DNA from 3 places in the Photobacterium leiognathi genome. Region 3 is predicted to be linked to each of the others. Evidence: predicted binding sites of a transcription regulator. Region 3 holds the regulator's gene; each other region holds the start of a gene.
What was found. The regulator MetJ, encoded in region 3, represses methionine synthesis genes. The targets are predictions, from matches to a motif close to TTAGACNTNTANANGTCTAA.
Positions count from the first base shown of each region.

Region 1: a site for MetJ is predicted at 2,936-2,955, ahead of metN (methionine ABC transporter ATP-binding protein MetN). Genes of this name have one in related genera too.
Region 2: a site for MetJ is predicted at 3,494-3,513, ahead of metK (methionine adenosyltransferase). Genes of this name have one in related genera too.

Region 1 is NZ_CP131601.1:655,380-665,441, forward strand. It holds gene tsaA (tRNA (N6-threonylcarbamoyladenosine(37)-N6)-methyltransferase TrmO) at 1-118, opposite strand, end outside; gene Q7674_RS10065 (MetQ/NlpA family lipoprotein) at 221-1,036, opposite strand; gene Q7674_RS10070 (methionine ABC transporter permease) at 1,079-1,765, opposite strand; gene metN (methionine ABC transporter ATP-binding protein MetN) at 1,755-2,789, opposite strand; gene gmhB (D-glycero-beta-D-manno-heptose 1,7-bisphosphate 7-phosphatase) at 3,050-3,601, shown strand; rRNA gene Q7674_RS10085 (16S ribosomal RNA) at 4,038-5,587, shown strand; tRNA gene Q7674_RS10090 (tRNA-Ile) at 5,660-5,736, shown strand; tRNA gene Q7674_RS10095 (tRNA-Ala) at 5,782-5,857, shown strand; rRNA gene Q7674_RS10100 (23S ribosomal RNA) at 6,159-9,049, shown strand; rRNA gene rrf (5S ribosomal RNA) at 9,170-9,285, shown strand; tRNA gene Q7674_RS10110 (tRNA-Asp) at 9,392-9,468, shown strand; tRNA gene Q7674_RS10115 (tRNA-Trp) at 9,505-9,581, shown strand.
Region 2 is NZ_CP131601.1:466,465-476,526, forward strand. It holds gene rsmE (16S rRNA (uracil(1498)-N(3))-methyltransferase) at 1-593, opposite strand, end outside; gene Q7674_RS09160 (endonuclease) at 741-1,514, opposite strand; gene Q7674_RS09165 (SprT family zinc-dependent metalloprotease) at 1,642-2,127, opposite strand; gene metK (methionine adenosyltransferase) at 2,282-3,436, opposite strand; gene Q7674_RS09175 (DUF2333 family protein) at 4,120-5,079, opposite strand; gene epd (erythrose-4-phosphate dehydrogenase) at 5,427-6,473, shown strand; gene Q7674_RS09185 (phosphoglycerate kinase) at 6,570-7,733, shown strand; gene fbaA (class II fructose-bisphosphate aldolase) at 7,895-8,971, shown strand; gene mscS (small-conductance mechanosensitive channel MscS) at 9,283-10,062, shown strand, end outside.
Region 3 is NZ_CP131601.1:194,275-204,336, forward strand. It holds gene Q7674_RS07760 (SPOR domain-containing protein) at 94-816, opposite strand; gene cytR (DNA-binding transcriptional regulator CytR) at 977-1,981, opposite strand; gene priA (primosomal protein N') at 2,188-4,389, opposite strand; gene rpmE (50S ribosomal protein L31) at 4,657-4,869, shown strand; partial or broken gene Q7674_RS07780 (malic enzyme-like NAD(P)-binding protein) at 5,086-6,334, shown strand; gene metJ (met regulon transcriptional regulator MetJ) at 6,412-6,729, opposite strand; gene Q7674_RS07790 (O-succinylhomoserine (thiol)-lyase) at 7,028-8,194, shown strand; gene Q7674_RS07795 (bifunctional aspartate kinase/homoserine dehydrogenase II) at 8,194-10,062, shown strand, end outside.

The DNA.
Region 1 (10,062 bases), 460 kb from region 3:
CACCTTGCAATATAATTTCAGAACGTGCACTCGGTACTAACCCTGGCTGTCTAGGAACCGCAAATTTTTCTTTATAAGGGGAGAGGATAATACCGATAGGATCAATGCTATAAGACATGAAATGAAGCCAGCTAAGAAGTCAAAAGAGCTGAGAATATAACATAAAAAAGGGTAGGTGCTGAGACCTACCCGATAAGTGTATGATGATCAAATGCTGAGATTACCAGCCTTTAACCACACCACCATTGAAGATGTTTTTCGCTGAGTTATAGACATCTTCAGATTGGTATGCTTGAACAAATTTCTTCACGTTTTCCGCATCTACATTGTTTGCACGAGAGACAATCAGGTTCACGTATGGCGATTCTTTATCTTCTACAAACACACCATCACGTTCAGGTGTTAGGTTAATGCTGCTTGCGTAAGTGGTGTTGATGATCGCCAGTGCTACATCATTAAGTGAACGTGGAAGTTGTGCCGCTTCTAGCTCAATAATCTTCAGGTTTTTCGGGTTTTCAACAATATCTAATACAGTTGCTGTTAAACCTGAACCGTCTTTTAGCTTAATAAGGCCTTGTTGTTGAAGTAGCAATAATGAACGACCAAGGTTAGTTGGATCGTTTGGTACAGCTACTTTATCGCCTTCTTTTAGCTCATCAACAGATTTAATTGAGTTTGAGTAACCTGCGATTGGGTAAACGAATGTATTACCTGCGACAGCAAATTTGTAACCACGATCTTTAATTTGCTGATCAAGGTATGGCTTGTGTTGGAATGCATTGGCATCAATTGAGCCTTCTTCTAGTGCCGCATTTGGTGATACGTAATCAGTAAAGGTCACAAGCTCAACATCAAGACCATATTTCTCTTTCGCTTGCTTTGCTGCAACTTCAGCAACTTGCTCTTCGGCTCCTGCCATGACGCCAATTTTTACCTTGCTGTTATCAACCACGGCTTCTTTTTCACCACAGCCTGTTAATGATAGGGCTGCTGCAACACCTGCAAGAGCAAAAACATGTTTTAGATTAAACGCCATACAACTTCTCCTTAAAATGGGGTTTTCCTTAAAGTGTTTTGATTATCGATGATCAACACGTTTTACGAGGTAATCACCGACAGATTGAATAATTTGTACCAGTACGATCAGAATGACGACAGTGATAGCCATAACAGTGCCATCAAAACGTTGGTAGCCATAACGAATACCCACATCACCTAGACCGCCGCCACCAACGGTCCCCGCCATCGCTGAATAGCTCACTAAAGTAACTAAGGTGATCGTCACCGCATTTATGATGCCCGGTAACGCTTCTGGCAATAGTACTTTCTTAATGATCTGTAGCGGTGTTGCTCCCATAGATTGGGCTGCTTCCACGAGGCCAGATGGAATTTCTAACAATGCCCCCTCTACTAAGCGAGCAATAAAAGGAATAGCCCCTACCGCTAAAGGTACAATTGCTGCTGCAGTACCAATTGAGCTACCGACTACAAAGCGGGTAAAAGGAATGATTGCAACCAGCAAGATAATAAAAGGAATAGAGCGACCGATATTGACGATAATGCCAAGGATGTTATTTACAACGGTATTTTCTAATAAGCCATTTTTCTTGGTTAAGTGAAGGGTAACACCCAGCGGAATACCAATAACAAAACCAATTAGCCCTGATACAAACACCATGGTTAATGTCTGTCCCAGTGCTTCAATAAGTAAATCAATCAGGCGGGTATTTTGTTGCCACCATAGGGTTAAATCATTAAGCGACATAGCCAAGTACCTCAACATTCACTTTATTTTGACGAAGAAAATCAACCGCATTATCAACGGCGGTGTGATCGCCGAAAAATTCTGCCAGCATCAATCCAAACTTCACACCGCCTGCGTAATCCATATCAGAGCTAAGAATGCTGATATCTAAGTTAAACTTACGGGTTACTTGGCTGATCAATGGGGCGTCTACAGAAGCACCAGTGAACTCTAAACGTATAAGAGGGAATGAGTTTTCAACTTGAGTTGGTGTCATGCGAGCTTGGTAGTCTGCTGGAATCGACAAATCCAACGTTGAACGAATAAAGTCTTTAGCTAATTCAGTTTTAGGATGCGAGAAAATATCACCAACGGCTCCTTGTTCAACTAATTTGCCGCTACCAATAATGGCGACTTCACTACAGATACGCTTAACCACATCCATTTCATGGGTGATCAGCAAAATAGTCAAATTTAGTTTACGGTTGATTTCTTGTAGTAGTTCAAGAATTGAGTGCGTAGTTGCCGGATCTAATGCGCTGGTGGCTTCATCACACAGTAGTACTTTTGGATCAGAAGCTAACGCACGTGCTATCGCAACACGCTGTTTTTGACCGCCACTTAAATTTGATGGGTAACTTAAGTGTTTATCTTCAAGCCCCACTAAAGCCAATAATTCAGTTACCTTTGCTTTAATCGTCGCTTTATCTGTATTGGCAAGTTCTAGTGATAATGCAACATTATCAAAAACAGTGCGAGATGAAAGAAGGTTAAAATGTTGGAAAATCATGCCGATTTTGCGACGAGCCAGTGTCAGCTTTTGATTAGATAGGGCCGTAAGATCGACACCATCAACAATCACTTTACCATTAGAAGGGCGCTCTAACAAATTAACACAACGGATCAGGGTACTTTTACCTGCGCCCGATGAGCCAATAACCCCGAAGATAGTTCCTTGCTGAATCGTAAGGTTGATATCGCTTAATGCGTTAATAGCCTTATCGCCTTGATAGAAGACTTTATTGAGTTGTTTTATTTCTATCATTGAACGTCCTGCTCCTAGATAAAACTATTGGATGATATTAAATATCTATTGTATAAATTTACGGTCGATTGTTTTAATGGTGTTAAATAAGCAATCATCCTGTAATTGTGATGCTATGTTCTATCACAAAACCTGTCAATAGCTATTTTTACGTCTAGACGTCTAAATGAGTTCCTACCAACGAGTTAGTGAATAACGAGTACTTTTCACTATTAACTCGTGCCATAATCTAAGAAATTGTGATTTATGAGGGCTAACCTTTGACCAAACCTGCAGTCTTTATTGACCGTGATGGCGTAATTAACGTTGATCATGGCTATGTACATACCGTTGATGATTTCGAATACGTCGATGGTGTGTTTGAAGCATGTAAAAAATTAAAAGAGATGGGCTACCTATTAGTATTGGTAACGAACCAATCAGGTATTGCTCGTAGTATGTTCACTGAAGACGAATTTCTATCTTTGACAGAATGGATGGATTGGAACTTTGTTGATAATGGTGTTGAGTTTGACGGTATCTATTACTGCCCACATCATGCGACAAAAGGTCAAGGTGATTACCTACAAGATTGTGACTGTCGTAAGCCAAAGCCTGGTATGTTTATCTCTGCTCGTGATTTCCTCAAGATTGACATGTCAAAGTCAGTCATGATTGGTGATAAAGCAGATGATATGAAAGCAGCAACTGCTGCCGATGTTGCCGTGAAGGTATTAGTGCGCACAGGCAAGCCAATCACCGAAGAAGGTGAAGTATTAGCAAACGTCGTATTAGACAGCATTGCAGATGTTCCAGCTTGGTTAGCACAGTAATAATCTCCACCTAATATTGCTAAAGATAATTGATGGATTGAGAAAAGCAGCGTTTTGACGCTGCTTTTCTTTTTTAGATCTTAAAACGTCTTCGTTAGTGAAAAAATACCCTATTTTGTGATTGTTGTTTGAAAATTGGACAAACGATTGCGATTAAAGAAAAAACCTTAAAAAAACTATTGTCAGCGAAAAAAATATTCCTATAATGCGACCTCACTGACACGGAGCGAGCCACTGGCAAGCGTTGATGTCAGTATTGTTCTTTAACAATTTGACCATGCAATCTGTGTGGGCACTCGTTGAATGATTAGTCAAAAAGATTTATCAATGATACTAGTGACCAATTTGATACTTCGGTATCAGCACAGTCAATTCATTCATCATTTATGATGAATTAACAGTATTCATTGAGTCGGTCGAAAGACCAACAAAACTTTAATTGAAGAGTTTGATCATGGCTCAGATTGAACGCTGGCGGCAGGCCTAACACATGCAAGTCGAGCGGCAGCGACTTAACTGAACCTTCGGGGAACGTTAAGGGCGGCGAGCGGCGGACGGGTGAGTAATGCCTGGGAATATGCCCTGATGTGGGGGATAACTATTGGAAACGATAGCTAATACCGCATAATCTCTTCGGAGCAAAGAGGGGGACCTTCGGGCCTCTCGCGTCAGGATTAGCCCAGGTGGGATTAGCTTGTTGGTGAGGTAATGGCTCACCAAGGCAACGATCCCTAGCTGGTCTGAGAGGATGATCAGCCACACTGGAACTGAGACACGGTCCAGACTCCTACGGGAGGCAGCAGTGGGGAATATTGCACAATGGGGAAACCCTGATGCAGCCATGCCGCGTGTATGAAGAAGGCCTTCGGGTTGTAAAGTACTTTCAGTAGGGAGGAAGGCAGTGTCGTTAATAGCGGCATTGTTTGACGTTACCTACAGAAGAAGCACTAGCTAACTCCGTGCCAGCAGCCGCGGTAATACGGAGGGTGCGAGCGTTAATCGGAATTACTGGGCGTAAAGCGCATGCAGGCGGTCTGTTAAGCAAGATGTGAAAGCCCGGGGCTCAACCTCGGAACAGCATTTTGAACTGGCAGACTAGAGTCTTGTAGAGGGGGGTAGAATTTCAGGTGTAGCGGTGAAATGCGTAGAGATCTGAAGGAATACCGGGGGCGAAGGCGGCCCCCTGGACAAAGACTGACGCTCAGATGCGAAAGCGTGGGGAGCAAACAGGATTAGATACCCTGGTAGTCCACGCCGTAAACGATGTCTACTTGGAGGTTGTGGCCTTGAGCCGTGGCTTTCGGAGCTAACGCGTTAAGTAGACCGCCTGGGGAGTACGGTCGCAAGATTAAAACTCAAATGAATTGACGGGGGCCCGCACAAGCGGTGGAGCATGTGGTTTAATTCGATGCAACGCGAAGAACCTTACCTACTCTTGACATCCAGAGAACTTAGCAGAGATGCTTTGGTGCCTTCGGGAACTCTGAGACAGGTGCTGCATGGCTGTCGTCAGCTCGTGTTGTGAAATGTTGGGTTAAGTCCCGCAACGAGCGCAACCCTTATCCTTGTTTGCCAGCACTTCGGGTGGGAACTCCAGGGAGACTGCTAGTGATAAACCGGAGGAAGGTGGGGACGACGTCAAGTCATCATGGCCCTTACGAGTAGGGCTACACACGTGCTACAATGGCGTATACAGAGGGCTGCCAACTCGCGAGAGTGAGCGAATCCCAGAAAGTACGTCGTAGTCCGGATTGAGTCTGCAACTCGACTCCATGAAGTCGGAATCGCTAGTAATCGTGAATCAGAATGTCACGGTGAATACGTTCCCGGGCCTTGTACACACCGCCCGTCACACCATGGGAGTGGGCTGCACCAGAAGTAGATAGCTTAACCTTCGGGAGGGCGTTTACCACGGTGTGGTTCATGACTGGGGTGAAGTCGTAACAAGGTAGCCCTAGGGGAACCTGGGGCTGGATCACCTCCTTACCTAAAGACTTGCTGTTGAATGCAGTGTCCACACAGATTGCTTGGTTAATAGCAAAGAACGCAAAAAGACTTGGGTCTGTAGCTCAGGTGGTTAGAGCGCACCCCTGATAAGGGTGAGGTCGGTGGTTCAAGTCCACTCAGACCCACCACTTTCTCTCAGATGAAAGTGGCGGTTTTAAGTCTTTTATATCGTTGGGGTTATAGCTCAGCTGGGAGAGCGCCTGCCTTGCACGCAGGAGGTCTGCGGTTCGATCCCGCATAGCTCCACCACTCTTTAAATGCATTCACTTGAGTGTTTTTAAACAGTGGTTATCTAACGATAAACACAATGCTCTTTAACAATCTGGAAAGCTGACTAGTAAATTCAATCAATAGATTGATTTATAGTTTTCATCGAAAGATGAAAACGAGTTCTCAAAACAAACACATTCAAGTGTCTTGTATCGAGTCCGGCGAAAAACCAACGTCTTGCTCTTTTTGATCGAAGAGGAGAGACACAAACCTTGGTTGTTTGACCAACTTATTTCACTTTTTAAGTGAAGACTAAGAGTGAAACCTCTTGGGGTTGTATGGTTAAGTGACTAAGCGTACACGGTGGATGCCTTGGCAGTCAGAGGCGATGAAGGACGTATTAACTTGCGATAAGCCCAGAGAAGGTAGTAAAAACCAGTGACTCTGGGATTTCCGAATGGGGAAACCCACTTACATAAGTAAGTATCGTGTTGTGAATACATAGCAGCACGAGGCGAACCGGGGGAACTGAAACATCTAAGTACCCCGAGGAAGAGAAATCAACCGAGATTCCGGTAGTAGCGGCGAGCGAAACCGGATTAGCCCTTAAGCTAGTTTTGCGTTAGGTGAAAGTTCTGGAAAGTTCTGCGATACAGGGTGATAGCCCCGTAACCGACAACGCATTATCAGTGAAAACGAGTAGGACGGGACACGTGTTATCTTGTCTGAATATGGGGGGACCATCCTCCAAGGCTAAATACTCCTGACTGACCGATAGTGAACCAGTACCGTGAGGGAAAGGCGAAAAGAACCCCTGTGAGGGGAGTGAAATAGAACCTGAAACCGTGTACGTACAAGCAGTAGGAGCCCACTTGTTGGGTGACTGCGTACCTTTTGTATAATGGGTCAGCGACTTAATTTTAGTAGCAAGGTTAACCGTTTAGGGGAGCCGTAGGGAAACCGAGTCTTAACTGGGCGAATGAGTTGCTAGGATTAGACCCGAAACCGAGTGATCTAGCCATGGGCAGGTTGAAGGTGAGGTAACACTTACTGGAGGACCGAACCGACTAATGTTGAAAAATTAGCGGATGACTTGTGGCTAGGGGTGAAAGGCCAATCAAACTCGGAGATAGCTGGTTCTCCCCGAAAGCTATTTAGGTAGCGCCTCGGACGAATACTACTGGGGGTAGAGCACTGTTAAGGCTAGGGGGTCATCCCGACTTACCAACCCTTTGCAAACTCCGAATACCAGTAAGTACTATCCGGGAGACACACGGCGGGTGCTAACGTCCGTCGTGAAGAGGGAAACAACCCAGACCGCCAGCTAAGGTCCCAAAGTTATAGCTAAGTGGGAAACGATGTGGGAAGGCTCAGACAGCCAGGATGTTGGCTTAGAAGCAGCCATCATTTAAAGAAAGCGTAATAGCTCACTGGTCGAGTCGGCCTGCGCGGAAGATTTAACGGGGCTAAGCTATACACCGAAGCTGCGGCAATGTGCTTTTGCACATTGGGTAGGGGAGCGTTCTGTAAGCCGTTGAAGGTGTGCTGTAAGGCATGCTGGAGGTATCAGAAGTGCGAATGCTGACATGAGTAACGATAAAGGGAGTGAAAAACTCCCTCGCCGGAAGATCAAGGGTTCCTGTCCAACGTTAATCGGGGCAGGGTAAGTCGACCCCTAAGGCGAGGCCGAAAGGCGTAGTCGATGGGAAACGGGTTAATATTCCCGTACTTCTTATAATTGCGATGGAGGGACGGAGAAGGCTAGGTGAGCCTGGCGACGGTTGTCCAGGTCCAAGTATGTAGGCTGATGGTTTAGGCAAATCCGGACCATCTTAAGGCTGAGATACGATGTCGAGTCACTACGGTGATGAAGTCATTGATGCCATGCTTCCGGGAAAAGCTTCTAAGCTTCAGATTATAAGGAATCGTACCCCAAACCGACACAGGTGATCAGGTAGAGAATACCAAGGCGCTTGAGAGAACTCGGGTGAAGGAACTAGGCAAAATGGTACCGTAACTTCGGGAGAAGGTACGCTCCTAGCGGTGATGAGACTTGCTCTCTAAGCTGCCGGGAGTCGCAGATACCAGGTGGCTGCAACTGTTTATTAAAAACACAGCACTGTGCAAAATCGAAAGATGACGTATACGGTGTGACGCCTGCCCGGTGCCGGAAGGTTAATTGATGGGGTTAGACTTCGGTCGAAGCTCTTGATCGAAGCCCCGGTAAACGGCGGCCGTAACTATAACGGTCCTAAGGTAGCGAAATTCCTTGTCGGGTAAGTTCCGACCTGCACGAATGGCGTAATGATGACTACGCTGTCTCCACCCGAGACTCAGTGAAATTGAAATCGCAGTGAAGATGCTGCGTCCCCGCGGCTAGACGGAAAGACCCCGTGAACCTTTACTATAGCTTGGCACTGAACATTGACCCTACATGTGTAGGATAGGTGGGAGACTGTGAAATAATCGCGCTAGCGGTTATGGAGTCGTCCTTGAAATACCACCCTTGTATGCTTGATGTTCTAACGTGGGCCCCTTATCGGGGTTACGGACAGTGCCTGGTGGGTAGTTTGACTGGGGCGGTCTCCTCCCAAAGAGTAACGGAGGAGCACGAAGGTGGGCTAATCACGGTCGGACATCGTGAGGTTAGTGCAATGGCATAAGCCCGCTTGACTGCGAGAATGACAATTCGAGCAGGTGCGAAAGCAGGTCATAGTGATCCGGTGGTTCTGAATGGAAGGGCCATCGCTCAACGGATAAAAGGTACTCCGGGGATAACAGGCTGATACCGCCCAAGAGTTCATATCGACGGCGGTGTTTGGCACCTCGATGTCGGCTCATCACATCCTGGGGCTGAAGTCGGTCCCAAGGGTATGGCTGTTCGCCATTTAAAGTGGTACGCGAGCTGGGTTTAGAACGTCGTGAGACAGTTCGGTCCCTATCTGCCGTGGGCGTTGGATGATTGAGAGGGGCTGCTCCTAGTACGAGAGGACCGGAGTGGACGAACCGCTGGTGTTCGGGTTGTGTCGCCAGACGCATTGCCCGGTAGCTAAGTTCGGAATCGATAACCGCTGAAAGCATCTAAGCGGGAAGCGAGCCTCAAGATGAGTCATCCCTAGACCTTTAAGGTCTCTAAAGGGTTGTTGAAGACTACAACGTTGATAGGTCGGGTGTGTAAGTGCTGTGAGGCATTGAGCTAACCGATACTAATTGCCCGTGAGGCTTAACCATACAACACCCAAGGGGTTTTATACGGACTCCAAGAACACTTGAACGTGTGTTTGAGAATCAGCTTTCTAAGATTACTTTTGCCTTCAGTTTTTTAAAAACTGAAAGTAAATAAAGAATTTGCTTGGCGACCATAGCGTTATGGACCCACCTGATCCCATGCCGAACTCAGTAGTGAAACGTAATAGCGCCGATGGTAGTGTGGGGTCTCCCCATGTGAGAGTAGGACATCGCCAGGCTTTACTTTCTGTCTTCAGATTTTTAAGAAAAATCTGAAAGCAAAAAAGATAAGATACTTGTTCTGAACGACAGGTGTCGGATAAAACGAAAGTTTTATCTCCGTGTGGAGCGGTAGTTCAGTTGGTTAGAATACCGGCCTGTCACGCCGGGGGTCGCGGGTTCGAGTCCCGTCCGCTCCGCCACTTTATTTGAGCGTCGTCTCGTTAAACACGAACTACAGGGGTGTAGCTCCAATTGGCAGAGCAGCGGATTCCAAATCCGCGTGTTGGGAGTTCGAATCTCTCCACCCCTGCCATATTCGAAAGCCTCGTCAGAAATGACGAGGCTTTTTTACATTTGTATTTCAGTAATAACTAGCTGATTTTGCTGTATTTAGTGCTATCGCATGTTGGGAGCTGGATCGCCAGCCCGGTCGAATCTCTCTACCTCTGCCATATTCGAAAGCCTCGTCAGAGATGACGAGGCTTTTTTGCATTTGTATTTCAGTAATAACTAGCTGATTTTGCTGTATTTAATGCCATCGCATGTTGGGAGCTGGATCACCAGCCCGGCCGAATCCCCGGAGTGCCTACCCAGTCCCCCTTGCTATATTCAAAAGCCACGTCAGAAATACCGATGTTTTTTGTATTTTTATTTAAGAAAAAGAACAGGGTTGTTATCCACCTATCGAGTTTGCATAGTTATTTTTCTTCTCTGTTATGGTGATGAAAAACTAAAGGTATATGATCATGGATGATGAGATTGACGGAGTACTAACAATTAACTGTCGAGCTTAG
Region 2 (10,062 bases), 270 kb from region 3:
CCGCCTTCAGGACCAATCAGTAAACGTACATTAGTCACAGGTGTAGGCAGGGTATTAATGGAATATTTAGCGCGAGGATGTAAGTTAAGCTTTAATCCATCATATTCCTCAGCACACCATTGTTCCAGTTTCATCACTGGGCGAATGGTTGGCACAACGTTACGACCACATTGCTCACAGGCAGCAATGGCGATCTTTTGCCATTGGTCGAGTTTCTTTTCAAAACGCTCTGCATTTAATTTAACGCCACAACGTTCAGAAATCAGTGGGGTAATGGTGCTTACACCTAATTCCACTGATTTTTGAATGGTGAATTCCATTTTATCACCACGTGAAATCACCTGACCTAAATGGATATTCAGTGGTGACTCAACGCTATGCTCCACACGAGATTGAATTTCAACTTCAACGCTTTTTTTGCTGGCGTTAGTGATCACAGCAGGAAACTCTGCATCACTGCCATCGAACATCAGAAGTTCTTGACCTGCTTGCATACGCATAACGCGGCCAACGTGGTTAGCAGCATCGTCACTGAGCATTACCTTGCCTTGAGAAGGTAAAGATTCTGGATGATAAATACGTGGAATTCTCATAATGCGGTCATCTATGCAATAAAAAAAGAGTAATGACGAATCTTAACATGGATGCTCTGTTCGCCAATTATTCGAGGTGAAATAAAACGCGTTATTTACACATAACGCGTTTTTGAACGTTAAAGTGCGCTTAAGTAAAAGATGTTGTTATGAACAACGGCTCGCAAGAATAGGGTTAACGTTACCTTGGATTTTTTCAATCTTAGCAGCACGTTGACATTCCCATTTGGTCACTGGGTATTGCTTATCCCAAGCATCCATTAATCGGCGTTGTTGTTTACTCATCTTGTATTTAGGGTAGACCGCTTCAAAGTACATATAAGTACGGGCAATCACACCGCGCGCGCGCTCTGGTGGTTGAGCATCATGATCTTTTTTATCGATGATCATGTCGCAGCTACCGAAAGAACGGTAATTTTTACTGCTGGTACTCGGTAGCATAACGAAGTTGTAGTTCTGACGCGCCGCGTTTACAGCACCGACTGCTGGATATAAGTTGTAAAGATCGGATTGCATAAAGCGATATTCTTTATTCGCTTTTTCGGCACATTTACGACCTTTAAATGCTTTCCCTTTGCTATCGACACAAACGGCTGCACCTTCACGCCATTCACTAAATGCGCGACCAAAGTTTTCCGCAGGCACGACGTGCTCCGCTTCCCAACGTTTAACACGCTTTTTATAGACTTCAGTGCTAAACCCTGAAGGTAACGTTACATATTTTTGATTGTTAAAATCAGCACCACAATAAATGGTCTTCATATCTTGGGGCGCAATATAGATCTCTTTCTGCATAATTTTTTTTGCTTTGCTGAAAGAGTCGTTGCTGTTGTTGCCTAAAGGATTGGCATGATAAGGGGTTGCCTGCGCGACAGCAGGAAATAACAGCGCAATGGCTAAACTGGTAAATACACGCTTCATCAGAGTGCTCAATAGAAAAGTATCGTATCACTAGCTTACTGATATTTTTCTCTTTGAGAAGTGTGTCGCAAATATTTGTAACTATCTTATTATTATTTAGCAGAAGGTTTAGAAATAAATAGCTGCTTTATTGAGGCGAATAAACTAAGACTTCACGACATCGACGACAGTGATAGGTGGCTTGACCACGCAAAATACGGTTATGGCGACGGATGGTTAATGGGTATTCGCTACAGCTACACTTATAAAGATAAGTATCACCAGTAACAGAGCTGACATCAAAGCTATGAGTGGTTCTAGGTGCAACTTGAAACACTTCTCGCATGATCAATTGCCATTCTCTGCCGTGCGGTTTTACTCGTCCAAACAGTTTAAACACAATTAAATGTGCCACTTCATGTGGAACTACCTCATTGAGAAAAGCATCGGTGTTTTCTTTTAATAAAATAGGATTAAAGCGTACTTCCCAGCTTTGTAGTCGTGCACTACCAGCAATTTTTCCACGTTGGGTGAAAGTGACGGTTGGCATTTTTAACCGTTTATTAAGGCGCTGATTCGCGGTTTTAATAGCATGCTCGACACGCTCGATAACTTGTTGTTGCAGTGAATTCATTGTTATTCGTTCTTTACTATATTGAGCTGCACTATACACCGAACAAAAAGGACTGGCGAGAGTCGAAAATTCTGGCGTTTTACCTTAAGAGCGTCAGAACACAGGCAATAAAAAAGGACGCTTGAGCGTCCTTTTTTGTGCAGTATTAAGTGTATTACTTAATGTTTGCGAAATCGCGAAGTGCAGCCACTTTGTCTGTTTTTTCCCAAGGGAATTCTTCACGACCAAAGTGACCGTAAGCTGCTGTCTTCTTATAGATAGGCTGTAGAAGATCTAGCATTTCTTGTAGGCCGTATGGACGTAGGTCGAAGTGCTGACGTACTGCTTCAATGATGATCTCATGTGCTACTTTTTCAGTACCAAATGTTTCCACCATGATAGATGTTGGATCGGCAACACCGATAGCGTAAGAAAGTTGGATTTCACAACGATCAGCCATGCCTGCTGCAACGATGTTTTTCGCTACATAGCGTGCTGCGTATGCTGCAGAGCGGTCAACTTTTGATGGATCTTTACCAGAGAAAGCACCACCACCGTGACGTGCTGCACCGCCGTAGGTATCAACGATGATCTTACGACCTGTTAGACCACAGTCACCCATTGGACCACCGATAACGAAACGACCGGTTGGGTTAATGAAGAATTTTGTCTCTTTGTTTAACCACTCAGCAGGAAGTACCAGCTTGATGATCTCTTCCATTACCGCTTCACGTAGATCTGGCGTTGAGATTGAATCGCTGTGCTGAGTTGAAAGTACAACTGCATCAATACCCACGATCTTACCTTGATCATAAGCGAACGTTACCTGAGATTTTGCATCAGGGCGTAACCAAGGTAGTGTGCCGTTCTTACGAACTTCCGCTTGGCGTTGAACTAAACGGTGAGAGTAAGTGATTGGCGCAGGCATGAATACTTCAGTTTCGTTAGTTGCGTAACCGAACATAATACCTTGGTCACCAGCACCTTGCTCTTTAGGATCTGTTTTATCAACACCTTGGTTGATATCTGGAGACTGTTTACCGATGGTATTCATTACTGCACAAGAGTTAGCATCAAAGCCCATATCTGAATGAACGTAGCCAATTTCACGCACTGTTTCACGCGTTAGCTCTTCAATGTCTACCCAAGCTGACGTTGTGATCTCACCACCAACCATTACCATGCAGGTCTTTACGTAAGTTTCACAAGCTACGCGCGCTTTAGGATCTTGTTCAATAATTGCATCCAATACTGCATCTGAAATCTGATCTGCAATTTTATCTGGATGACCTTCTGATACCGACTCAGAAGTGAATAAATGTTTTGCCATCGGTAGTCTCACTTATCTTTGAATTTAGTCGCACGGTCGCGTTTATAACGCAGTTATATAGCTGTATGTACGTTTACATGTATAGAGCTACTTCCGTCTAGACGTCTATAATACATTTCATACAGATTAAATCAACAATACGGATACTAAGGTTTTCTTTTATCCAAGGTATTTCAAAAAATAGATATAAACTTTGTGTTTTCTTTTTTATTTAACTCATTGAAAAATAATGGTTATAAATAACATTGCCATTTTTAAATGATTAGATTTATATATTGGTGATTCAATAATTGTGACTATATATACCCAAGCGACTTCAATATGCCTGATTCAGAGCGAAGTCACTGAGTTGAATTCAAGGAAGACAACGAAGCGGAATAGCGAGCTCTTTCCAAGTTGTTTGACGCAAGAAGTCGGCTCAGTGACACGCTCCCAAAGGGCGAGCGTCCTTAGCTCTCAGACTTTGTTAACGATTCTCAATGTAGAACCACTATATCTTCGAATCGTTGCCGCGCCTGAGAACTAATGTCGTCTCGCTGAACACGGCATCTTGAGGTTGCTTGGGTATAAAGTTTTTTATAAGAAAATAACGGTAAACAGACACTATATATCTTATGACAAGCAATATGACGATACGAACACTTGTAATACAAAGGCCGTCAAAGCCTTTGTATTACTTAAGGTTATCTTTTCTCTAATAAATTAATGAGATCAACTGTACCTGCTTGAGCACGTGAAACGTAATTTGCCATGATCAAAGAGTGGTTGGGTAATAAGCCAAATCCCATGCCATTTAAAATCATTGGGCTCCATACCGTTTCTTGAGTTGCTTCTAGCTCACGAATGATTTGATTAATCATGACCGTCGCTTTTTCCTCTTCTAGCAATGGCTCAAAGTCATGCTTCATTGCTTTCATTAGCAGTAATATCGCCCAAGTAGAACCTCGTGACTCATAAAAAACATTATCAATCTTAAGCCAGCTCGTTTTCGGTGTGTCGAGTGAAACTTCACCGTTATCTTTATTTGTGTCCATGAGCAATTGTGGTTCACCTACAGATGAGCCTAGATCTTGTGAAATTGTACCTAAACGTTTTTGTACCACTTCTAGCCAAGCTACTAAGTTGTCATCGCGAGCATAGAACTGAGCAGGGTGTTTCGACGACGATAAACGATCTCTATACCGAGTCAGTGACTCTATTGCATTTTGGTACTCAGACTCAGCACTCGGGAAATTCCAGCTGTGACTGTTGATGTTCAATGCTGGTTGCGCTTGTTGTAAATCAGAATCGACATGGCTTTCGTTTTGTGGACGGCTGAGATTGTCTTTTAAAGTGAGAGCCATATCTCTCACTTGATTTAACACACCCATTTCCCAAGCAGGCATGTTATCCATCAGCAAACTTGGCGGCAGTTTGTCATTAGTTAAAAATCCACCTTGCTTATTAATAAGTAATTCAGAAATGTGGATCAGGGTAGTCGTTGTTTCGTAACCTGTGGTCAACGGTTGTTGGCTTTCTTTTGCTTGTTCTGCTGCGTAACTGTCAGGATTAAACGTGTCAGGTTCAAAAGACCAATAGACGGACAGTAAATAGAATGCCGTGACGAGGGCGCATCCACCGACAATGACTTTTACTTTAGACATAGGCACCTCTTATTTATCGTGATTTATATTTCATTTACTCATTAGAAACAGGCGAAGAACTAGGAGCGGATGAATATAAATTGTACAGGTGACCCGTGGTTTGAAATTTATAGAAAAAGACGAGTGATCAGTAAATAGCGACTTTTTCCTTCAAAAAATTGCGTCGAATAGTGTGATAAAAGTAATGTTTTGGGGGACGTAATAGGCTGTAATTGGCGGTTTTTTTGAGTTTATCTAGTTGATTATATTGATTTTAAATGGTGCTTGGTGAGAGAAGTCACAATTATGGTGATTCTCTATCTAGCTTGGTATACACTAATACCGCTTAGTATTTTTGTAGCACGGATATGACACTAAAAGTCGCAATAAATGGATTCGGTCGCATTGGTCGCAGTGTGCTTCGCGCATTGTACGAAAGCGACAAATATCATCACATTAACGTCGTGGCAGTTAACGAGTTAGCTGAGCCAGAAGCAATGGCGCACTTACTTCAGTTCGATTCTAGCCATGGACGTTTCCGCAATCCTGTCAGTCATGACCAGGAGCACCTTTTTATTGCTCACGAAAATGGGCATCAAGATCAAATCCGTATTCTCCATCAACCCGATCTAAAATTACTGCCTTGGCACGACCTTGACGTTGATATTGTTTTAGATTGTACCGGTAAATATGGTTCTCGTGATGACGGTTTGGCGCATATCGCGTCAGGCGCTAAAAAAGTGTTATTTTCCCATCCTGCTAGCAAAGATATCGACTGCACTGTTATTTATGGTGTCAATCACCAGCAATTAACATCCCAACACCGCATTGTCTCCAACGGCTCTTGTACAACTAACTGTATCGTTCCTATTATCAAAGTGCTTGATGACAACTTTGGTATTGAATCTGGAACCATCACGACGATTCATTCCGCGATGAATGATCAACAAGTGATTGACGCCTATCACTCCGATTTACGCCGAACTCGCGCTGCAAGCCAGTCTATTATTCCTGTAGATACCAAACTACATCTTGGAATCGGTCGTATATTTCCGAAGTTTTCTGACAAATTTGAGGCCATTTCTGTGAGGGTGCCCACAATTAATGTCACTGCTATGGATTTGAGTGTCACAGTTAAAACAAATGTGAAAGTTAATGACATAAATCAATCATTAAAAAATGCGTCTCGTTGTACATTAAGTGGTATTGTGGATTACACAGAAGCACCTTTAGTATCAATCGACTTCAATCATGACCCCCATAGTGCGATTGTCGATGGTAGCCAAACAAGGGTAAGCAACCAGCATTTAATTAAGTTGTTGGTGTGGTGTGATAATGAATGGGGCTTTGCTAATCGCATGTTGGATACAGCGTTAGCAATGCATGCAACCGAAAACACGGATGCTGAAAAGTAAAATAGTAAGAATTACTGGGTTTGGCGTTGAACATTGACAACGCCGGGCTGTCAATTTTATGAACTTTTATTTTTAATAATGTTGAGAGGACAAAACATGTCTGTAATCAAGATGACTGATCTGGACCTAGCTGGTAAGCGTGTATTTATTCGTGCTGACCTAAACGTGCCAGTAAAAGATGGTAAAGTAACTTCTGATGCACGTATCATTGCATCTCTTCCTACAATTAAGCGTTGCCTAGAAGCTGGCGCTAAAGTAATGGTTACTTCTCACCTAGGTCGTCCAACGGAAGGCGAATACGCAGAAGAATTCTCTCTACAGCCTGTAGTTAACTACTTAAACGACGCACTAGACTGCGACGTTAAACTAGCGAAAGATTACCTAGACGGTCTTGAGCTAAACGCTGGTGAGCTTGTTGTTCTTGAAAACGTACGTTTCAACAAGGGCGAGAAGAAAAACGAAGACGAACTATCTAAGAAATACGCTGCACTTTGTGACGTATTCGTAATGGATGCATTCGGTACGGCTCACCGTGCACAAGCATCGACTTACGGTGTAGGTATGTTTGCACCAGTAGCATGTGCTGGTCCTCTACTTGCTGGTGAGCTTGAAGCACTAGGCAAAGCAATGGACAACCCAGCTCGCCCAATGGTTGCTATCGTTGGTGGTTCTAAAGTATCTACTAAGCTAACTGTTCTTGAGTCACTATCTAAGATTGCTGACCAAATCGTTGTTGGTGGTGGTATTGCTAACACATTCATCGCTGCTGAAGGTAACGATGTAGGTAAGTCTCTATACGAAGCAGACCTAATCCCAACAGCTAAAGAGCTAATGGCAGGCACTAACATTCCAGTAGCAACTGATGTTGTATGTGCGAAAGAGTTCTCTGAGTCAGCTGAAGCAACAATCAAATCTGCATCAGACATCGCTGCAGACGACATGGTACTAGATATCGGTCCTGATTCAGCTCAAGCACTTGCTGACATCATCATGAACGCAAAAACAATCCTTTGGAACGGCCCTGTAGGCGTTTTCGAAATCGAGCAATTCGGTAAAGGTACTGAAGTTGTTGCGAACGCAATCGCAGAATCTGCAGGCTTCTCTGTAGCTGGTGGTGGTGACACACTAGCGGCTATCGACAAGTACGGCATTAAAGATAAAGTATCTTACATCTCTACTGGCGGCGGTGCGTTCCTTGAGTTCGTTGAAGGCAAGAAACTTCCTGCAGTTGAAATGCTAGAGACGCGCGCTAAAGCATAATTTATTTCGCGTGGAAGTCTGATTTATTCTGAAATATAGCCATTCTTCCACGTTTAAATGTTTGTGATAGCACGATTGTTTAAGTAAAATACGTAGCTATCGCAAACGTTTGCATAAGAATTTTTTTCACAGACAACAAAGTAAATAATAGGACTATTGTTATGTCTAAGATCTTTGATTTTGTAAAACCTGGTGTTATTTCTGGCGACGACGTACAGAAAGTTTTTGCTGTAGCTAAAGAAAACAACTTCGCTCTACCTGCAGTTAACTGTATCGGTACAGACTCTGTTAACGCAGTACTTGAAGCAGCTGCTAAAGTTAAGTCTCCAGTAATCGTTCAGTTCTCTAACGGCGGTGCTGCATTCTTCGCTGGTAAAGGTCTTAAACTAGAAGGTCAAGGTCCACAAATCCTTGGCGCTATCGCTGGTGCTAAATACGTTCACGCTGTAGCTGAGTCTTACGGTGTGCCTGTAATTCTTCACACTGACCACGCTGCTAAGAAGCTACTTCCTTGGATCGACGGTCTACTAGACGCAGGTGAAGAGTTCTTCGCTCAAACTGGTAAGCCTCTATTCTCTTCTCACATGATCGACCTTTCTGAAGAGTCACTAGAAGAGAACATCGAAATCTCAGCTAAGTACCTAGAGCGTATGGCTAAGATGAACATGACACTAGAAATCGAACTAGGTTGTACTGGTGGTGAAGAAGACGGCGTTGATAACTCTCACATGGACGCATCTGAGCTTTACACTTCTCCAGAAGACGTTGCATACGCATACGAGAAACTAAACGCTGTTAGCCCACGTTTCACTATCGCTGCATCTTTCGGTAACGTACACGGTGTTTACAAGCCAGGTAACGTTGTTCTAACTCCAACTATCCTACGTGATTCTCAAGCGTACGTTTCTGAGAAGTTTGGCCTACCAGCTAACTCTCTAAACTTCGTATTCCACGGTGGTTCAGGTTCTACTGAAGCTGAAATCCAAGAGTCAATCGGCTACGGTGTTATCAAAATGAACATCGATACTGATACTCAGTGGGCATGTTGGGATGGTATCCGTCAGTTCGAAGCTGAGAACCACGACTACCTACAAGGTCAAATCGGTAACCCAACTGGTCCTGACGCACCAAACAAGAAATACTACGATCCACGCGTATGGCTACGTGCTGGTCAAGTATCTATGGTTACTCGTCTTGAGAAAGCATTTGCTGACCTTAACGCTATCGACGTTCTTTAATAGAACCGCTTAGCAAAGCAAAAATGTGAAAAAGTCCGCCTCGGCGGGCTTTTTTTTTGTATTTTGTAATTGCTTGTACTTAAATGGTTCTTTAGTGATATTTAAGTTAATTTATGTAAATATCCTCTTTTTTTAGTAGCTATTTAATACCAAAAGCAGGAATAATTAGCATTCAGAATTCTGATACGCGTAAGACAGCCGTTTTACGTGTTTTATAGGAAGTTGATTCAATGGTGTAAGTCGTAGTGCACAGACCTACGACTTGCTCTATGAATGTATATTTTAAGTAAATCATAAGAGAGAGCACTTCAATGACTGAGAGCGTTACTGACAAGGTTGTCGACAAAATTTCAGATAACTCGTTAACTGACAGCGTACTTCACGCTGGTAACTGGTTAAGTGATAATCAAGACCTACTGATCCAATACGCAGTGAATCTTGTATCAGCACTGCTAATCTTATTTATCGGTAATATGATCGTTAAAGCTGTTGCTGGCGCAGTGGCTAAAGTATTACGTAAGAAAGATATGGATAACGCGGTTGTTGAATTTATTCACGGCCTAGTTCGTTACCTACTATTTGTTATCGTATTAATTGCTGCACTAAGCCGTATCGGTGTACAAACTGCATCTGTAGTTGCTGTGATCGGTGCCGCGGGTCTTGCTGTTGGTCTTGCTCTTCAAGGTTCTCTATCTAACTTTGCTGCTGGCGTATTGATCGTTGCTTTCCGTCCATTCAAATCTGGCGATTTCGTAGAAGTGGCGGGCGTATCTGGTGCTGTAGAATCTATCCAGATTTTCTCTACTGAACTACGTACTCCTGACAACAAAACAGTAGTAGTACCAAACTCATCTATCATTGGTAACCCAATTACAAACTACTCTCGTAATGCGACACGTCGTATTGACCTTGTTATTGGTGTTTCTTACAGCGCTGATCTTCAAAAAACAAAAGAAGTACTTAAGCGTGTTGTAAATGCTGATGAGCGTGTTCTTAAAGATCCAGAGCCAACAATTGGTGTTGTTGCGCTAGCTGATTCTTCTGTGAACTTCGTGGTACGTCCATGGGTTAACACGCCTGATTACTGGGCT
Region 3 (10,062 bases):
ACTGTGAATTGGTCATGATTATTACGTGAGAAACACACAAAAAAAGGACGTACCTAAGCACGTCCTTCTAGTGATGAGAGAGAAACTAGCGCGTTATTCCCAATGCCAAATACCGCAAGGGGAGACACCGCTACTTTGTAGCTTCGCTTTGTCTTTTTCAGCACTGCTCTTTTGAGAGTAAGGGCCTAATACCACACGGTACCAAGTGCCTTTTGCATCATTGCTGACTTTTAGCTGGCTGTTTAGGCCTTGGAATGCAATTTGTGCTTTACGCTCATCTGCTTGAGACTTTTTACGGTAAGCGCCACATTGCAACACGTAACGTACAGTCGATACAGGCTCAGCTTTTTTCTCAGCAGCCTTTTTCTCGACAACTTTTTCTGCGGGTTTCTGTGCAGATTCTGTTTTCTTAGCCGGAGTAGGCTTATGTTCAGGCTCTTTTTTAACAGGTTGAACACGTTGGTTCTCTAAGTCGTCCGGAACGATAACTTTTTTGTTTTCCAGCTCATTAATGTAGCGCCATTTCTCTTCCGGTTTTGGCGGTAACACTTCTTTTTGCACTGGTTTTTTCACTTCATCGACAGGTTGTGGTTTCACAATTGTCGGAATGTCATCTTTAGGTGCTGGTTTCTCAGGAACATCAGTACCAGATAGGAAGAATAAACCAGAGATCAGTCCAAACACTAAAACAACAGCGGTAACGGCCCATTTGGTAGGAAAACCAGAAGGCGCTGGGGCTTTTTTACGACTAGGACTACTTTTCTTATTTGCAGGTTTCGGCGAGCGTCCGCGTTTTACATAATCTTTAGTGACCACGATGATAGACAAATACGTTGAGAGAAGGATAAGCCTCTATGTTACAAATTTGGAATGATACTGACTAGTTTTTATCACTAATAAAGCAAGGGTTAAGGTCAAGAGCGTGCAAAAACTGTGAACTTATGGTTATTTCATAAGCTCACAGTCCTTTTTACTACTAGCGTGATGGTGGCGCTGCACTTTCACGGATCACTAACTTGGCATCAAGCAAACGAGATCCCGCTTGAACTTCTTTGCCTTTGAGTACTTCAAGCAGCATTAGCATGGCTTGGCGACCGATTTCGTAACGAGGCTGAGAAACGGTAGTTAATGGTGGATCGCAGTATTCTGCAAATTGGATATCATCAAAGCCAACGATAGAGATATCTTGCGGTACACGCAGACCTAAACGTTTTGCTTGTTGCATGGCACCAATAGCCATCACATCGGAATGACAGAACAGGGCGGTTGGTGGCTCAGGCAGTGATAATAGCGCCGTTACCGCACGGGCACCTGCAGCAAAGGTAAAGTCACCTTTGACGGTATAAGCCGGATTTAGGGTAATGCCGCCACGACGTAAGGCTTGTTGATAGCCTTGATGACGAAATTGAGATAATGGTGCTTGATCGGGACCAGTAATTTGCGCGATACGCTTATGACCCATTTGAGTCAGATAATTAACCGCTTCAAAGGCTGCGGTGAGGTTATCAATATGGATAGTCGGCAATTCAAGCTCTGGCGCATATTCACATGCCATCACTAATGGTGGCAGGTTCTTCTGCTCTGGCTTACTGACATCGAAAGGTAGATCGGTACCGAGCAGTAGCATGCCATCAGCTTGTTTGGTGAAAACGAGATTCACGAATGAATTTTCACGTTTTTTCTGTTGACCACTATCACCAAGTAATACTAAGTAACCATACTCCATTGCAGCTTCTTCAATACCGCGAATAATTTCAGTGAAGTAAGGGTCACAAATGTCTGGAACGATAGTTACGATAGTTTTTGACTCGTTGCGACGTAAATTACGCGCGAGTGAGTTTGGTGAATAGCCAGCTTCCATGACAGCCTGCTCAACCTTTTTACGGGTTGATGCAGATACTTTTTCCGGGTTCATCAATGCACGGGAAACCGTTGCAGTTGAGACACAAGCTAGCTGGGCAACATCCTTCATTGTCGCCATATTGCTTTCCTCTTTTTTTATCTATATCTCTCTTATTTGTGCGGCTGGTTATTCGATGTCAAAGGGACAATGATGAGTACCAGCTAAGCAGTAACTGACTGAAATCAGTCAATACTATTCATATTGTAGAATGTATGAATAGGATTAAACATGCTCCAATTAGCATTAATTACATTCGCTATGTGAGCCTCGTCGCATTGTTGGTTTTAAGTTAAATCCTGAGGCTCAACATCAATCGACCAACGTACCTTTTTTGCTAACGGTAACAATTGGATAGCAGGCTTCGCAATACTTAAAATTTGCTGTAATGCTTTGCGATTTGGAGTTTGTAAAATCAATTGCCAACGATAACGACCAGCACGGCGAGCCAGTGGTGCAGGGTTAGGGCCTAAAACGCAGCAGTCCTGATCGTAGACTGGGCTAGATTCAAAGATCCCACGAATTTGCTGTAATAACTGGCATACGGTGTCGCTGTCATTGGCTTCTGCTCGTACTAACACTAGATGAGTGTAAGGAGGCAGCATGGCTTGTTTGCGCTCGGTTAATGCTGCTTGCGAGAACACGCCATAGCCTTTATGCAGTAGTGATTGTAAAAGCAGATGATCAGGGTGGTGAGTTTGTAATAACACTTCACCGGGTTTGCTTGCACGTCCGGCACGTCCCGCCACTTGAATAAAGAGCTGTGCTAAACGCTCAGAAGCACGAAAATCATTACTGAACAGTGCACTATCAACATCAATTAAAGCGACCAATGTGACATTTGGAAAGTGGTGACCTTTTGCCAGCATCTGAGTGCCGATCAGAATTTGGTATTCGTTATTTTTAATCGCTTCAAGGTAGTTCTCTAAAGCACCTTTACGACGTGTGCTATCGCGATCAATACGTACAGTTTTGTATTCAGGAAATAATGTTGCTAATTGATTTTCAAGCTGCTCAGTACCGACACCGACGGGTAATAATTGTGTCGAACCACATTGCTCACATTGCGGCATGATAGGGCGCTGTGTTGCACAGTGGTGACAGCGCAATTCCCCCGATTGTTGATGCAGAGTGTAGTAAGCATCACAACGAGTACATTCGGCGATCCAGCCACATTCGTGACACATCATCGCAGGCGAGAAACCCCTGCGATTGAGAAATAACATCACTTGATTACCTGCGTTCAAGTGCTTTCGCATTTCAGCAATCAGTGGTGCAGACAATCCCGCATCAAGGTATAAGCCTTTGACATCGATGACACCATGACGCGCCAGTTGGGCATTGCCCGCACGCTTAGTCAGGTGTAAATGGTGGTATTTGTCGGTTTTCGCATTATGTAAAGTTTCCAGCGCTGGCGTTGCAGAGCCTAATACAACTGGAATATTTTCTTTGTTGGCACGCATCACGGCTAAATCGCGAGCATGGTAACGCAGGCTATCTTGTTGCTTGTAAGAGGGGTCATGCTCTTCATCGACAATGATGATGCCCAAATTAGCAAACGGCGTGAATAACGCTGAGCGAGTACCGATGATGATCCCCGCTTGGTTATCACGACCAGCGAGCCATGCTGCCATACGCTCGCTGTCGTTTAGTCCTGAGTGTACCGTCTCTAGTGGCACATTGAAGCGACGACGAAAGCGGTTAATCGTCTGTGGGGTTAAGCCGATTTCTGGCACTAGAATAAGGGCTTGTTTACCCGCTGCCAGAACGGGCTCTAATAAGTTAAGGTAGACTTCGGTTTTGCCTGAGCCTGTGACACCTTCAAGCAGATAACAACCAAAATCAGGATTACTGTTAACAGTGGCAATCGCTAAGGCTTGCTCTTCATTAAGGCGTGGTTTTTCTTCTGTTACAGCAAAATGCTGGTGCCAGTTCTTATCTTTTTGTTGCTGTTGTTGTTCGACAATCCAGCCTTTATTACTCACGGCTTTTAATGTTGCTGAGCTGACTTCTTCATTTAATAAGCTGTCATGGCTCACTGATCCATTTTGCAATAAACGCAGAAGTTGGGCTTGCTTTGGGGCACGGGTTAAACCATTAAGCGGCTGTGCTTTACCTGCTTCAGTCAGTGCCCAAAATTTTAATGTCGCTTGTGACGCTTCACGTCCTTTACGCAGCAGCGCAGGCATAGCATTAGCGAGGGTGTCACCGAGCGGGTATTGGTAGTATTGGCTTGCCCATTTAAGTAAGTCGAATAATGGCGGCATCCACAGCGGTGTTTTATCAATAACTTTTTGTACTGGTTTTAGCTGCTCGAGTGGAAAGTCGGAATGATCGGTAAGTGCAGTAACAATCCCGATTAATCGCTGGCGACCAAATGGTACCTGTACACGTCCTCCGATCACAGGCATGTCATCAGATTTAATTAGATAATCAAAGGTTTTATCTAGCGGAACAGGAAGAGCCACACGGGCGATGTTTGGGATCATAATCTACTGCAGTCATTGAGCGTGTGCTAAATAATACCAGACCGAGTGAAACTCGATAAGCCTTGTTAAGAACGAGAAGGGTAAGTTGTCTAAGATTAGAGAAGAAATACAGCGCTTAAAAGCCCTCTCTCTGTTGATCTCCGTGAGATGATTGATTATTATACGCCGCCTGATTTGTCGCATAATGTGGCAAGATATTTTTTAACGACGTGTGGTGCCCGGCTTTGGATCGGGAGAGCGACACGGCCTTAATTTTGAGGTTATCCCATGAAACAAGGTATTCACCCAGAGTACACAGCAGTAAACGCACGTTGTTCTTGTGGCAACACTTTCGTATTTAACTCTACTATGGGTAAAGACATCAACCTTGATGTATGCGACAAGTGTCACCCATTCTACACTGGTAAGCAACGTCAAGTTAGCTCTGGTGGTCGTATCGACAAATTCAACAAGCGTTTCGGTGCGCTTTCTAGCAAGTAATAATTTGCCAGATGAATTTAGAAAAAAGGGATGCGTAAGCATCCCTTTTTTTATGTCTTTAAAAAATACCCTTGGTATAACTGTGACTTAAATGTATCAATCTTGTTCTTCATGAGCTGGGAAATTGATATTTAATGGCATATTATTTAATAACAAATACGAATTACGCATGTAGTTTGCCATTATAAATGTCAGCGCTGAGGCTCAAATATCACTATGTCTGAAGACTTCCGTCAACAAGCTCTCGATTACCATTCACTTCCTGTTCCTGGGAAAATTTCTGTTGAACTGACTAAGCTTAGCCAATACGGTTGATGATCTTGCTCTGGCTTATAGTCCAGGCGTGGCTGAGCCGGTCAGAGAAATCGCCCAAGATGCTGATAACGTCTATAAGTACACAGCGAAAGGCAACATGGTTGCAGTGATCACGAACGGTACTGCGATTTTAGGTTTAGGTAATTTAGGCCCGTTGGCTTCAAAACCTGTGATGGAAGGAAAATCGCTGCTGTTTAAACGCTTTGCAGGGATTGATTCCATTGATATTGAAGTGAAACACCGCACGATTGATGAATTCGTTGATACTGTTGCCAATATTGCCGACACCTTTGGTGGTATTAACTTAGAAGATATTAAAGCGCCTGACTGTTTTGAGATCGAGCAACGCTTAATTGAGCGCTGTAATGTGCCTGTTTTTCACGATGATCAGCATGGAACAGCGATTGTAACGGCTGCTGGTATGCTTAACGCTTTAGAGCTTCAAGGCAAAGATATCGGTGAAGCTGTGATTGTTTGCTTAGGCGCAGGTGCTGCGGCAATTGCCTGTATGGAGCTACTCATTAAGTGCGGTGCGCAGCGTGAGAAAATCTACATGCTGGATCGTAAAGGGGTAATTCATACCCGTCGTGATGACATTAATGAATACAAACAGCTGTTTGCCAATAATACCGATAAGCGCACCTTAGAAGATGTGATTGCAGGCGCTGATATTTTTGTGGGTGTTTCTGGCCCTGATTTATTAGCCCCTGAAGCTTTGGCATTGATGGCTGAAAATCCTATTGTGTTTGCGTGTTCAAACCCAGATCCTGAAATTAAGCCAGCACTGGCACATCAAGTTCGCCAAGATTTAATTATGGGAACAGGGCGCTCTGATTATCCTAATCAGGTGAATAATGTTTTATGTTTTCCGTTTATTTTCCGTGGTGCATTAGATGTGCGTGCGAGCCAAATTAATGACGAAATGAAGTTGGCGGCGGTAAATGCAATTCGTGAATTAGCGAAAGAGCCAGTGCCTCAATCAGTATTGGATGCATCTGGTGTATCGCACTTAGCATTTGGTCGAGAGTACATTATTCCAAAGCCAATGGATCCGCGTTTATTACCTCGGGTTGCAAAAGCGGTGGCACAAGCGGCAATTGACTCAGGTGTTGCACGTATCGAAATGCCAATGGGCTATATGGAAGTGTAGTGCAGCAACTCGCTATTTTAATAAATAAAAAACCAGCCATGTGGCTGGTTTTTTAGTATACATAGTCAGTAATGAAATTATTCATTAATGTCGTCGTAGCTGATCCCCATTTCATCCATTAGCGCTTTCGCTTCTGCGGGTAGATCATCTGGGCGATCTTTACGAATATCGTCATCCGTTGGTAATGGTTGACCAGTGTAAGCATGAAGGAAAGCTTCGCAAAGTAGCTCACTATTGGTCGCGTGGCGTAGGTTGTTCACCTGACGACGAGTACGTTCATCAGTAAGAATCTTAAGTACCTTCAATGGAATCGAAACAGTAATTTTCTTTACTTGTTCGTTTTTCTTACCGTGTTCTGCGTAAGGGCTAATATATTCGCCATTCCACTCAGCCATGTTTTACCTTCTCAGCGATATTGGGTTAATGATGTGGTAACAGGAGCGGCACCCTCTGTTAGCAACGGGATTGTAGGGCGGCGATATTACGTCAACATCGCGGTTTTGTCCCGTATTGAACAGAAAAATAACACTAAGGTGAGCACTGTTTTTTTGTTATGGCTGAATTTTAGCGGGATTTACCGCCATAAGCAAAGACATATAGACGTCTAGATGTGTTGACGTCTTGTTTTGTAATGGTTAAAGTTGTTATAAATTTATTATTTGGGATCAAGCCTCCCCGACAAGGAATGTTATTATGAGTGATAAGCGACTGGCGACAATTGCAGTGAGAACGGGTATTGATAGTGATTCACAGTATCATGCTGTCGTCCCACCGATTTATTTAACCTCAACCTATAGTTTTCCTGCCTTTGGGGAAGTGCCTCAATATGATTATTCTCGCTCAGGGAATCCAACCCGTAATACGTTGGCTGATGCATTAAGTGAATTAGAAGGCGGTGCTGGTGGCGTGGTAACCAGTTGTGGTACTGCGGCAATGAATTTACTTGTGACAGCATTGCTTGGCCCTGATGACTTAATTGTGGCTCCGCATGATTGTTACGGCGGTACTTACCGCTTATTTAATACCCGTGCTAATAAAGGCGACTTTAAAGTAGAGTTTGTCGATCAGTCTGATCAAGAAGCACTGGCTGCTGCGTTAGCGAAAAAGCCGAAATTAATCTGGGTGGAAACCCCGTCAAACCCACTAGTGCGCGTTGTTGATATCGCCGCACTGTGCCAGCAAGCTAAAGAAGTTGGTTGCTTAGTCGCTGTCGATAACACCTTCCTTTCTCCTTTACTGCAACAGCCGATCTCATTAGGTGCAGATTTTGTTGTGCATTCAACGACTAAATACCTTAACGGACATTCCGATGTGGTTGGCGGTGTTTTGATCTCTAAAGATGCTGAAATGGCTGAGACGATTGCATGGTGGGCAAACTGTATTGGTGCGACTGGTGCACCATTTGATGCTTACTTAACCTTGCGTGGTCTACGAACGTTAGCACCACGAATGAGAATGCATGAAGAAAATGGTGTGGCAGTGCTGGAATATTTACAACAGCAAGCCATGGTAGGGACGATTTATCACCCAAGTTTGCCATCACACCCTGGACACGATATTGCCAAGCGTCAGCAAAAAGGGTTTGGCTCAATGATGAGTTTTGAATTTGCGGGTAGCCAAGCGCAGTTGGAAGTGTTTGTTAAAGAGTTAAAACTGTTTTCACTGGCAGAATCATTAGGTGGAACAGAGAGCTTAATTGCTCATCCATCAAGCATGACTCATCGTGCGATGTCTGATGAAGCGCAAGCAGAAGCTGGTATTTCTACTTCACTGTTACGTCTTTCTGTTGGTTTAGAAGATCCTCGAGACTTAGTTGCTGATTTGGAGCAAGCCTTTCATCTCGCAGCGGAGGCACATTAATGACTCAAGTATTACGCCAATTACATAAATTTGGTGGTAGTAGCTTAGCTGATCCTGAGTGCTATCGCCGAGTAGCAGATATCCTCGCTGAGTATTCAGATAGTAATGATCTCATAGTGGTATCTGCGGCGGGTAAAACCACCAACCAATTAATCTTGTGGTTGGAGCAACTAGAAAAAGATGGACGTCAAGCACATGAAACCTTGTTGTCGCTTCGCAGCTATCAGCAACAACTCATCGAAGCTTTAATTGTTCAACCAACGGCTGAACTATTGATCCAACAGTTACATGATGATTTAGCAACAATTGCCCGTTATGGCGAAAATATTATTACGCCTGCTGATCGCGGCACGATTCAAGGTTTTGGTGAGGTGTGGTCTGCTCGTTTATTAGCAGCACTCTTGAGCCAGCGCGATCTTGCGACAAAGGACGTCGACTCACGATTATTTTTACGTGCTGAACATGCAGCCCAGCCTGAAGTAGATAGCCGAATATCAAAGCCTTTACTGCAGCAACAGTTGGCGCAACACAGCCATCATCGCATCGTGATCACTGGTTTCATGGCGCAAAATACCCTAGGTGAAACGGTCTTACTTGGACGTAATGGTTCAGATTATTCTGCGACCATTATCGGTGCATTAGCTGATGTTGCGAAAGTCACGATCTGGAGCGATGTAGCAGGTGTGTATAGTGCCGACCCTCGTAAAGTAAACGATGCTTGTTTATTGCCATTACTGAGGTTGGATGAAGCCAGTGAATTAGCGCGTTTAGCTGCCCCTGTTTTACATAGTCGTACTTTGCAGCCTGTGGCACAAAGTGCGATTGATTTAATGTTGCGTTGTAGCCATCAACCAGAATCAGGCTCAACCCGTGTTGAACGTGTGCTGGCATCAGGGCGTGGAGCGAAAATTGTCTCTTCACTCGATGATGTGTGTTTAATTGAAGTTGATGTCCCACGCGGCATGGATGTGGAACATGTAAGAGAAGAGCTTGAACGTTTACTTTCTCGTCATCAATTAACACCATTAGCGCAGAGCCTTGAACAGAGTAAAGGTCGCATTATGCTGGCTTATACTCGCGAAGTGGTTAACGGGGTACTTAATTTACTGCAAGACAGTGGCACACCTGCCGAGCTCCGTTTGCGAGAAGGATTTTCAATGGTGGCTGCGGTTGGCGCTGGGGTGATTAATAACCCTGTTCATTGTCATGGCTTTTATCAGCAACTAAAAGGTTTGCCTGTAGAGTTTATGACTGAGGCAGAATCGGGGTTAAGTTTGGTAGCGGTACTTCGTCAGGTTGAAACTGAGCGATTAGTGAAAGATATTCACCAAGCGTTATTTCAAGCGCAAAAGCGTGTTGGTTTAGTGCTATGCGGTAAGGGGAATATTGGTAGTCGTTGGCTGGAATTATTTGAGCGTGAAAAAGTAGCGTTAGAAAAACGCCATGGACTTAGCTTTACCTTGTTCGGCGTGTTAGATAGTCGCCGCCAATGGGTTAATTTTGATGGCATTGAGCCACAGTTGGCATTAACTCAATTTGAGCAAGAAGCGGTAGAATATCGGGATGATGAGCTCTTTTCTCAAATTGGCAATGCCGATTATGACGATGTGATAGTCCTTGATGTGACCGCAAGTTGTGAGTTATCAAAGCGCTATCCTGAAATTGCCGAGCATGGTTTACATTTGATTTCTGCTAATAAAGTGGCGGGCTCGGCAAGCAGTCAAGACTACCATGCTGTGATTGACGCCTTTGCTAAAAGCAGTCGTCATTGGCTTTATAACGCTACCGTGGGCGCTGGGCTTCCGGTGAATCATACCGTTCGTGATTTACGTGAAAGTGGCGATCAGATCATTGCTGTATCGGGTATT